Regions from separate parts of the Cellulophaga lytica DSM 7489 genome, predicted to be linked through region 3. Evidence: riboswitches for the same ligand, from Rfam matches in the RefSeq annotation. Region 3 holds a riboswitch; each other region holds the start of a gene.
The links. Region 3 has a riboswitch for S-adenosylmethionine ahead of CELLY_RS14355 (Na+/H+ antiporter NhaC family protein). Riboswitches for the same ligand answer to the same signal wherever they lie in the genome.
Positions count from the first base shown of each region.

Region 1: another riboswitch for S-adenosylmethionine. It lies ahead of CELLY_RS09930 (homocysteine S-methyltransferase family protein); the one in region 3 lies ahead of CELLY_RS14355 (Na+/H+ antiporter NhaC family protein).
Region 2: another riboswitch for S-adenosylmethionine. It lies ahead of CELLY_RS09870 (O-acetylhomoserine aminocarboxypropyltransferase/cysteine synthase family protein); the one in region 3 lies ahead of CELLY_RS14355 (Na+/H+ antiporter NhaC family protein).

Region 1 covers NC_015167.1:2,220,899-2,224,183, forward strand. Annotated here, with positions in the region: gene CELLY_RS09920 (precorrin-2 dehydrogenase/sirohydrochlorin ferrochelatase family protein) at 1-33, shown strand, start outside; gene CELLY_RS09925 (NAD(P)/FAD-dependent oxidoreductase) at 83-1,144, shown strand; SAM riboswitch class I at 1,272-1,388, shown strand; gene CELLY_RS09930 (homocysteine S-methyltransferase family protein) at 1,589-2,593, shown strand; gene metH (methionine synthase) at 2,595-3,285, shown strand, end outside.
Region 2 covers NC_015167.1:2,205,543-2,208,827, reverse strand. Annotated here, with positions in the region: gene thrA (bifunctional aspartate kinase/homoserine dehydrogenase I) at 1-187, opposite strand, end outside; gene CELLY_RS09870 (O-acetylhomoserine aminocarboxypropyltransferase/cysteine synthase family protein) at 253-1,542, opposite strand; SAM riboswitch class I at 1,680-1,793, opposite strand; gene metK (methionine adenosyltransferase) at 2,123-3,285, opposite strand, start outside.
Region 3 covers NC_015167.1:3,276,439-3,279,723, reverse strand. Annotated here, with positions in the region: gene CELLY_RS14370 (hypothetical protein) at 1-209, opposite strand, end outside; gene CELLY_RS16770 (phosphatase PAP2 family protein) at 349-918, opposite strand; gene CELLY_RS14360 (DUF1853 family protein) at 999-1,811, shown strand; SAM-I-IV-variant riboswitch at 1,865-1,965, shown strand; gene CELLY_RS14355 (Na+/H+ antiporter NhaC family protein) at 2,016-3,285, shown strand, end outside.

The DNA of each region.
Region 1 (3,285 bases), 1.1 Mb from region 3:
AGTTCCTTAGTAGATAAAAAAGATAATAATTAAAACATTTAAATGAGAGTAGATACTCATTAGTAAGTACAAAATTAAAATTATGATTAAGACAGATATATTAATTATTGGCGCAGGACCAACAGGATTGTTTACCGTTTTTGAGGCAGGTTTGTTAAAACTAAAATGCCATTTAATAGATGCATTGCCACAACCAGGCGGACAATGTGCAGAGATATATCCTAAAAAACCAATTTATGATATTCCTGCTTTTCCAGAAATTTTAGCAGGTGATTTGGTTACCAATCTAATGGAGCAAATAAAATCTTTTGAGCCTGGTTTTACACTAGCAGAAAGAGCAGATACTTTAGATAAGTTAGACGATGGTACTTTTGTGGTAACCACAAACAAAGGCACAAAGCACAATGCACCAGTTGTTGTAATTGCTGGTGGTTTAGGATCTTTTGAGCCTAGAAAACCGCAAATAGAGAACATTCTTAATTTTGAGGATAAAGGTGTTGCTTATATGATTAAAGACCCAGAAGTATACAGAGACAAAAAAGTTGTTATTGCTGGTGGTGGAGATTCTGCATTAGACTGGGCAATATTTTTAGCAGACGTAGCAGCAGAAGTATCTTTAGTACACCGTAGAAACGAGTTTAGAGGTGCTTTAGATTCTGTAGAAAAAGCATCAGAACTTGCAAAAGCAGGTAAAATAAAATTGTTTACAGAGGCACAAGTAACCAAACTATACGGAGATGATCATTTAGAGGCTGTAGTTGTAAAATACAACGACGAGGAAAAAGGAGAAAGCTATGTAGAAGTAGATAATTTTATTCCGTTATTTGGACTATCGCCTAAATTAGGACCAATAGGAGATTGGGGATTAGAAATAGAGAAAAATGCTATAAAAGTAGACAACTCTTATGATTACCAAACCAACATTCCTGGTGTATATGCCATTGGTGATGTTAACACCTATAAAGGAAAACTAAAACTAATTTTATCTGGTTTTCATGAAGCAGCCGTAATGTGCCAAAGCGCATACCAACGCATAAACCCAGGCAAACGCTATGTAATGAAATACACAACCGTAGGTGGTGTAGAAGGTTTTGATGGTTCAAAAAAAGAAGCCAAAAAAGAAGTTGTACAAAGCATTTCGTAAAAATATTACAATTTTAAGCCTATATGTGTAAAAAACACGTGTAGGCTTAAAAATTACCAGCAATATTTGGTTATAAAAAAGTTGTGCTGTTACTTTGTGGCATAATTAGTTCATTAATACACTGAAAACGTTATCAAGAAAGGTGGAGGGATTAGACCCTATGAAACCTTAGCAACCCTTTATTCTTATTTAAAGAAGGTGCTACATTCTACTACGTTGTTACATACAACACGGCAGATAACTCACAAATTAGTAAAGACATTCACAGTCTTCTCTCATTTACCTTACTTGATATTTTATTTATAGCGTTCCATTTGTTTGCAAGCACAAATGGCCAGGCTTTCTGCTGTATTTTTTGGTTTTAGCAAACAGGTTTTACAAACCGTTGCAACCAAAAAGATGCCGCATCAATCCTTAACGCACAACACAATATTATACGGTACAATGAAAAGGATACAAGACATATTAAAAGAAAGAATTTTAGTGCTAGACGGTGCAATGGGTACAATGTTACAGCGCTACAAATTCACCGAAGAAGATTTTAGAGGCAAACGTTTTGCAGACTGGGAACATCCATTACAAGGCAATAACGATTTACTCTCTCTAACTCAGCCAGAAGCTATAGCAGAAGTACACCGTAAATATTTTGCAGCTGGGGCAGACATTGTAGAAACCAACACCTTTTCTGGTACAACTATAGCAATGGCAGACTATTTTATGGAAGATTTAGTGTACGAGCTAAATTATGAGTCGGCACGTATTGCAAAACAAGTTGCAGATGAGTTTACAGCAAAAGAACCACACAAACCAAGGTTTGTAGCAGGTAGTATTGGACCCACCAATAAAACCGCAAGTATGTCTCCAGACGTTAACGACCCAGGTTTTAGAGGTGTTACTTTTGATGAACTTAGAATAGCTTACAAACAACAAGTAGAAGCATTGTTAGATGGTGGCTCAGATATCTTATTAGTAGAAACCATTTTTGATACCCTTAATGCAAAAGCAGCACTTTTTGCCATAGAAGAAGTAAAAGAAGAGCGTAATATAGATGTTCCTATAATGGTAAGTGGTACAATTACAGATGCCTCTGGCAGAACCTTATCAGGGCAAACAGCAGAAGCTTTTTTAATATCTATAAGTCATATTCCTATTTTATCTGTTGGTTTTAATTGTGCTCTAGGAGCAAGTCAATTGGTACCGCATTTAGAGGTATTGGCAGCAAAAACAGATTTTGGAGTATCTGCACATCCAAATGCAGGTTTGCCAAATGCATTTGGTGAGTATGATGAGACTGCAGAGCAAATGGCAGCACAAATAAAAGAATACTTAGATAAAAGCTTGGTAAATATTGTTGGTGGTTGTTGTGGTACAACACCAGAACACATTAATGCAATTGCTAATTTGGTAAAAGATTACAAACCCAGAAATATTGCTTTAGAAACTGTCTAATATGAAAAATTTAAAACCTAAATATTTAAAACTTTCAGGATTAGAACCATTGGTTGTTACACCAGATACTAACTTTATTAATGTAGGTGAACGTACTAACGTAGCTGGTTCTAAAAAGTTTTTAAGGCTAATAAAAGAAGAAAAGTTTGATGAAGCTCTAGATATTGCACGCCACCAAGTAGAAGGTGGGGCGCAAATTATAGACATTAATATGGATGACGGACTTATAGATGGCAAAGAAGCTATGGTTAAGTTCTTAAACCTAGTTATTGCAGAACCAGATATTGCTAGAGTTCCTATAATGATAGACAGCTCTAAATGGGAAATTATAGAAGCTGGTTTACAAGTGGTTCAAGGTAAATGTGTGGTAAACTCTATAAGTCTTAAAGAAGGAGAAGAAGAATTTATACACCACGCCAAACTTATTAAGCGTTACGGTGCAGCCGTAATTGTAATGGCTTTTGATGAGGTAGGACAGGCAGATAATTATGAACGTAGAATAGAAATAGCTAAACGTTCTTATGATGTTTTGGTAAACAAGGTAAACTTTGCACCAGAAGACATCATTTTTGATCTTAATATTTTTCCTGTTGCTACCGGTATGGATGAGCATAAACGCAACGCCATAGATTTTATAGAAGCTACAGCTTGGGTAAAGGAAAATTTACCACATTGTAGTGTAAGTGGAGGTG
Region 2 (3,285 bases), 1.1 Mb from region 3:
CTTCTCCTATTAGTGTAGACCACCAGCCATCTTCACCAGAAACATTAGAGTTACCTGTTAAAGCGTGATTTACAAGTACAATTGGCGCGGTGTGCAATTCTGCTCCAAATACCTGATATGACAAGTCTATATCTTGTGTGCTACCACTTAGCGTTGTATATTTTTTTAGTTTGATATGATGCAACATAGTAAGCTGTTTTAACCTAAATAATTATTAGGTTATTTGTAATTTATTTTGAGAACGTAAGTTTATTAAGCTGTAACTGTAGATATAGCTTTAAAAGCCTCTTCTAAGTCTAACTTTAAATCTTCTATATCCTCTAAACCAACAGATAAACGAATTAAATCTTGACCAACACCTGCAGCCTCTTGCTGCTCTGCTGTTAATTGTTGATGCGTTGTACTTGCTGGGTGAATTATTAAAGATTTTGTATCTCCTATGTTTGCTAAAAGAGAGAATATTTTAGTGGCATCTGTTAGTTTTTTAGCAGCTTCAAAGCCACCTTTTACACCAAATGTAACTAAGCCACTTTGACCTTTTGGTAAGTACTCCTTAGCTAAGTCATAGTATTTATTGCTTTTTAACCCTGGATAGTTTACCCAAGCAACCTCATCTCTACCCTCTAACCAAGTAGCCAATTCTAATGCGTTTGCACTATGTTGTTTTATACGCACTGGTAAAGTTTCTAAACCTTGTATAATTTGGAATGCATTAAACGGACTTAAAGCTCCTCCGAAATCTCTTAAACCTTCTAAAATTAATTTATACGTAAATGCAGCATTACCAAGAGCCTCACTATACACCAAACCGTGGTACCCGGCAGATGGTTCTGTAAACTCTGGGAACTTTCCATTTGTCCAGTCAAAAGTACCTGCGTCTACAATTGCACCTCCTAAAGAAGTTCCTTGTCCGCCTATGTATTTTGTTAGCGAGTGTATTACCAAGTTTGCACCGTGCTCTATTGGGTTTAATAATGCTGGTGATGCTACTGTATTATCTACAATAAATGGCACTTGTGCTGCTTTTGCTTCTTTAGAAATTGCTTTTAAGTCTAAAACATCTAGCTTAGGATTTCCTAATGACTCTACAAAAAATGCTCTTGTATTTTCTTTCACTGCTTTACCAAAACTCTCTGGATTAGATGCATCTACAAAAGTAGTTGTAATACCTAATCTTGGTAAGGTTACATTTAACAAATTAAATGTACCACCGTACAAACTGCTAGATGCTACAATGTGGTCTCCTGCTCTTAAAAGCGTTAATAAACCTGTAGAAATTGCTGCTGTACCAGATGCAAATACTACTGCTCCTACACCACCCTCTGCTGCTGCTAGTCTGTCTTGTAATATTTGATTTGTTGGATTGTTTAAACGCGTGTAAATAAATCCTAATTCTGATAAAGAAAATAAGTTTGCTGCGTGGTCTGTATCTTTAAAAACATAAGACGACGTTTGATAAATAGGCACTGCTCTTGTACCTGCTGTTTCTGATGGAGTGTGACCTGCGTGTAATGCGTTTGTTGCTAATTTTTGAGTACTCATAATTTTGTTTTTTATAGTTTAAATTGAAAAAATAAAAAAGCCAAAACCGCGTCTTGCCGACTTTGCAAGATGGTTTAAAATTAAATGAGTTAAAAAGAAATTGGAAATTTACCTTTTTTGAAATAAAAAAGCTTGTTTCGTTATCTGCCTATAGTACCGATGTACTTGGTAGAATTTAGCACCTTCTTTGTATGAACAAAGGGTTGCTAAGGCTTCATTGGGTCTAATCCCTCCGCCTTTCTTGATAACTATTCAATAAGTGTTTTGAACTTTGAGCTACAAATATATGTTCAGAAAAATTTAATATCCTAATCTTTTTTGAAAAAATATTGATTTTAACCTTTTTAACAAGCTTAAATAACAGAAACACAATAATTGTTTGTTTTTGTAACGATTTTTTAAATTAAAACTTTATTTGTGTTAGGGATTGTAGTGAAAATCCTTTTTTATTTTTCTTAAAAAAGATTGCAACAAAAAGCCCGACCCTTGTGGTAACACCCAAATAAATAGCAAAATATTAAACACAAAAAAAGTGCTTTACCGTTACAGCAAAGCACTTATATATTATTAAAAACTTATTTTAAAGGTTAAAAGCGGTTTTTACTGCGCTTACCATATCTAGTTTTTCCCAAGTAAAAAGTTCTACTTCTTTCTCTACCTTACCATTGTATGGAGACTCAAAAACTTTTGTGATTGTTTTTGGTTCTTTCCCCATATGACCATAAGCTGCGGTTTCTAAATAAATAGGGTTTCTTAGCTTTAAACGGTCTTCTATGGCAAACGGGCGCATATCAAAAATTTGCGCTACTATTTTGGCAATTTCTCCGTCTGTTAAATTTACTTTTGCAGTACCGTATGTGTCTACATAAATAGAAGTTGGCTCTACCACACCAATGGCGTAACTTACTTGTACCAAAATCTCATCTGCAATACCTGCTGCTACTAAATTTTTAGCTGCGTGCCTTGCTGCATATGCTGCACTACGGTCTACTTTACTTGGATCTTTACCACTAAATGCACCACCACCATGGGCACCTTTACCACCGTAGGTATCTACTATAATTTTACGTCCTGTAAGACCTGTGTCTCCGTGTGGACCACCAATTACAAATTTACCTGTTGGGTTAATGTGGTACTGTATTTTGCTTGTAAATAATGCTTGTACCTTCTCTGGAAATTGCGCTATTACTTTAGGCATTAAAATAGAGATAATATCTGATTTTATTTGCGCTAACATTTTTTCATCGTTAGCATCAAAATCGTCATGCTGTGTAGACACAACAATAGTATCTATACGCTGTGGCACATTATCATCTGAATATTCTATAGTTACTTGCGCCTTAGCATCTGGGCGTAAATAAGAGATTTGTTTACCCTCTCTACGCAATGCGGCAAGTTCTTGTAATATTTTATGCGAAATATCTAATGCCAGTGGCATATAGTTTTCTGTTTCTTTGCTAGCGTAACCAAACATCATACCTTGGTCCCCTGCTCCTTGCTCTTCTTTAGAGCCACGGTCTACACCTTGGTTAATGTCTTGTGACTGCTCATGAATTAATGAGATAACACCACAAGAATCTCCACTAAACTGGTAAGCTCCTTTTGTGTAACCAATGTTATTAATTACCTCACGTGCTATGTTTTGCAAGTCTACATAGGTATTGCTTTTTACCTCACCTGCAAGTACTACTTGCCCAGTTGTAACTAGGGTTTCACAAGCTACTTTACTTTCTGGATCAAAAG
Region 3 (3,285 bases):
GTAATGCTACCTAAATCTGAGTTTAAATCTTCTTTAGAATAAAACTCTAACCTATAAACTTCTAAATCGGCTCCAAAACTAGTCATTGCTAATTGTTTGGCTGCTTGTAAGCCTTCTAGTGTAGAAATTCTGATTGTGTCTTTATCGCTACCACAGGAAGTTATTAACAACATAACAAGTAGAAACGTAATTTTTAAAGTATTTTTCATTTTTATGTTTGATTGTTTTACACTCCAAAACTAGCCAAACAGTTACTGAGTCTTATATTAGAATATAAAAATGTAGCTATCTAATATATATTTAATTGTAATTGATATATTTTCGTTTTAAAATTACTTTAAGGAACTTCTAAGAAATAAGTACTAAGGTTAGCCCAAACAATGAGCCTATAATTAAGCCTGTAACAACCTCTTTTGGTGTGTGCCTTTTTAATACAAGTCTAGACCACATTACTAAAAATGTAAATAATATAAGAACAACACCTAAACGCCTATTTACAAATATAATAGCAAGTGCTAAATATATGTTTATAGCCACGTGCATAGATATTTTTATAAGAAAATTAATTCCGAAAGAAGCTAAAAGCATAAGCGTAGCTATAGAAAAGCTAGTGCAAATGTAAACAGGCTGTTTTGTATAAAATAAAAAGAAAAGAACCAAAACCATTAGTGGTAAAGCAAATATATACAACGATCTACGCTCCCTTTTGTTAGATACATCTAAGTCTGTATATTTTCCTCTTCTTTTTCCTATATAGACCCAAGCAATTAAAACTAGAAAAAAAATGCCATAAATAAGAGATAAGGTATGGGAAAAGACTGTTTCCTTATCATTAAGATTAAAAATTAAAATTAAAAAAGGAAATAGCAACAACGGGTGTCCTAATACAGATATAAATTGAGCTATTTTAATTTTCATTTAAACCATTTATTATCACAAATATAGTTTTATTTGTAGAAATAGTTAATTAATTAGTACAAGTGTTTACTTTGTTTTAAATGACATTACAATACAAAGACATAGAGCAACAGTTTATTGGTTATGTAAATACCCCAACACTATGGGTAAGCAACAGCGTGTATGGTTTAAAACAGTTTGAACTAGAAAAAAATGATACTCCAAAATTTACTGATAAGATACCAACAAATTTAAGATTAGGAAAAAGGGTAGAACGCTATGTTAGCACAGATTTTAAGCAATCTAAAGACATTACTATTTTAGCAGAAAACCTACAAATACAAAACAATAAGCTTACTATTGGTGAAATAGACTGTATTTTAATAAAAAACAAAATAGCCTATCATATAGAAATAATTTATAAATTTTACCTGTTTGATGATACGGTTGGTAGTACTGAGTTAGATTATTGGATTGGACCAAACAGAAATGATTCTCTAATTAAAAAGTTAGATAAACTTAAAGATAAGCAACTACCACTACTCTACAACACCCATACAACCCCAATAATTAAAAAGCTAAATTTAAGTTTAAATAAAATTAAACAACGTGTATTTTTTAAAGCACAACTATTTACACCTTACAAAAGAAGTGTAAAATTTAAGCAGTTAAATAAGAACTGTGTAAAAGGTTTTTATGTTAAGCATGCACAATTAGAGCAATTTAATAAGTGTAAGTTTTATATACCTAACAAAACTAATTGGCTGCAAGAAGTAAAAACACAAGTAAACTGGCTAACATATAATACATTTACTGCAGAGGTTAACACCTTAATTACTGCCAAAAAGTCTCCATTATGCTGGATAAAATTTCCTAACGGAGAATTAGAAAAGTTTTTTGTTGTTTGGTGGTAAAAAATAACAGAAAATTATGATTTTATCTCGTTGTTATGCTTTAGTTTTGCGCACTTAATTATCAAGAATCTCAAAAAAAAGAGATAGCAACCTGCAATAACGAGCAAGGTGCTAAAAAAGGATAAGCCAATACTTTGGAAAAAATGTTAATTTAACTCCTTATTATTTGTCTTTTTCTTATTGTGATTCTGCAAAACAATAAAAATGACTGCAATAAAAAATAGTACACCAAAGCTTATAGCATTATTACCCTTATTTGTATTTGTATTTACATTTTTAGGCGTAGGTATTTATCAGAACGACTTTTATGCATTACCAGCGCCTATAGCTGTTATTGCAGGTATTATAGCCGCTTTTTTATTATTTAAACAAACTATTAATGCTAAAATTAATACACTTTTAGAAGGCTGTGGAGATAGTAAAATACTAACTATGTGCCTTATATATTTGTTGGCTGGTGCATTTGCAACAATTACCAAAGAAACAGGTAGTGTAGACGCTATTGTGAGTTTAGGGTTAGATATAATTCCTATACAATACATTTATTTTGGAGTGTTTATTATTGCTGCCTTTTTATCTATATCTACAGGTACATCTGTAGGTGCCATTGTAGCTTTAACACCAATTGTTATAGGGTTTGCAGATAAAGGTGGTGCATCTTTAGCCGTGCTTTGTGGTGCACTTTTAGGTGGTGCTATGTTTGGAGATAACCTTTCTGTAATATCAGATACAACTATTGCAGCAACACAATCTTTAGGAGTTAAAATGAGCGATAAATTTAAACAAAATATAAAAATTGCATTACCAGCAGCTTTAATTACAATTGTTGTATTAATTTTTAAAGGAGCAGATTTAAATGCGCATAGTTTAGAAAATACAACCTATAATTATAACCTACTAAAAATAGTACCTTATGTATTTGTAATTGCACTATCTGTTATTGGTGTAAACGTTTTTGTTACCTTATTACTTGGTGTAATTTTAGCTGCAATAATTGGTATATTTTACGGTGACTTTACGCTAATTGAATCTACTAAGTATGCATATGCAGGATTTACGAGTATGACAGAGATTTTTTTGTTATCCTTATTGTCTGGTGGCTTAGCTGCTTTGGTTGCTAAAAATGGAGGGATAGACTATATTCTAAATAAAATAAAAACACTTATAAAGAGTAAAAAATCTGCACAATTTGGAATTGCCACACTAGTAAGTACGGTTAATATGGCTATTGCAAATAACACCGTTTCCATAATTATTTCTGGTACTATTGCCAAAACTATAAACGATGAGTATAAGTTAGACAATAAAAATACGGCTTCAATATTAGATATTTTTGCCTGTATTACACAAGGATTATTACCTTATGGAGCACAAGTATTAATGATTTTAAGCTTTTCTGAAGGAAAACTAACATATACAGACTTAATAAGTAATACCTGGTATTTACTTCTGTTATTTATCTATACCATAATAT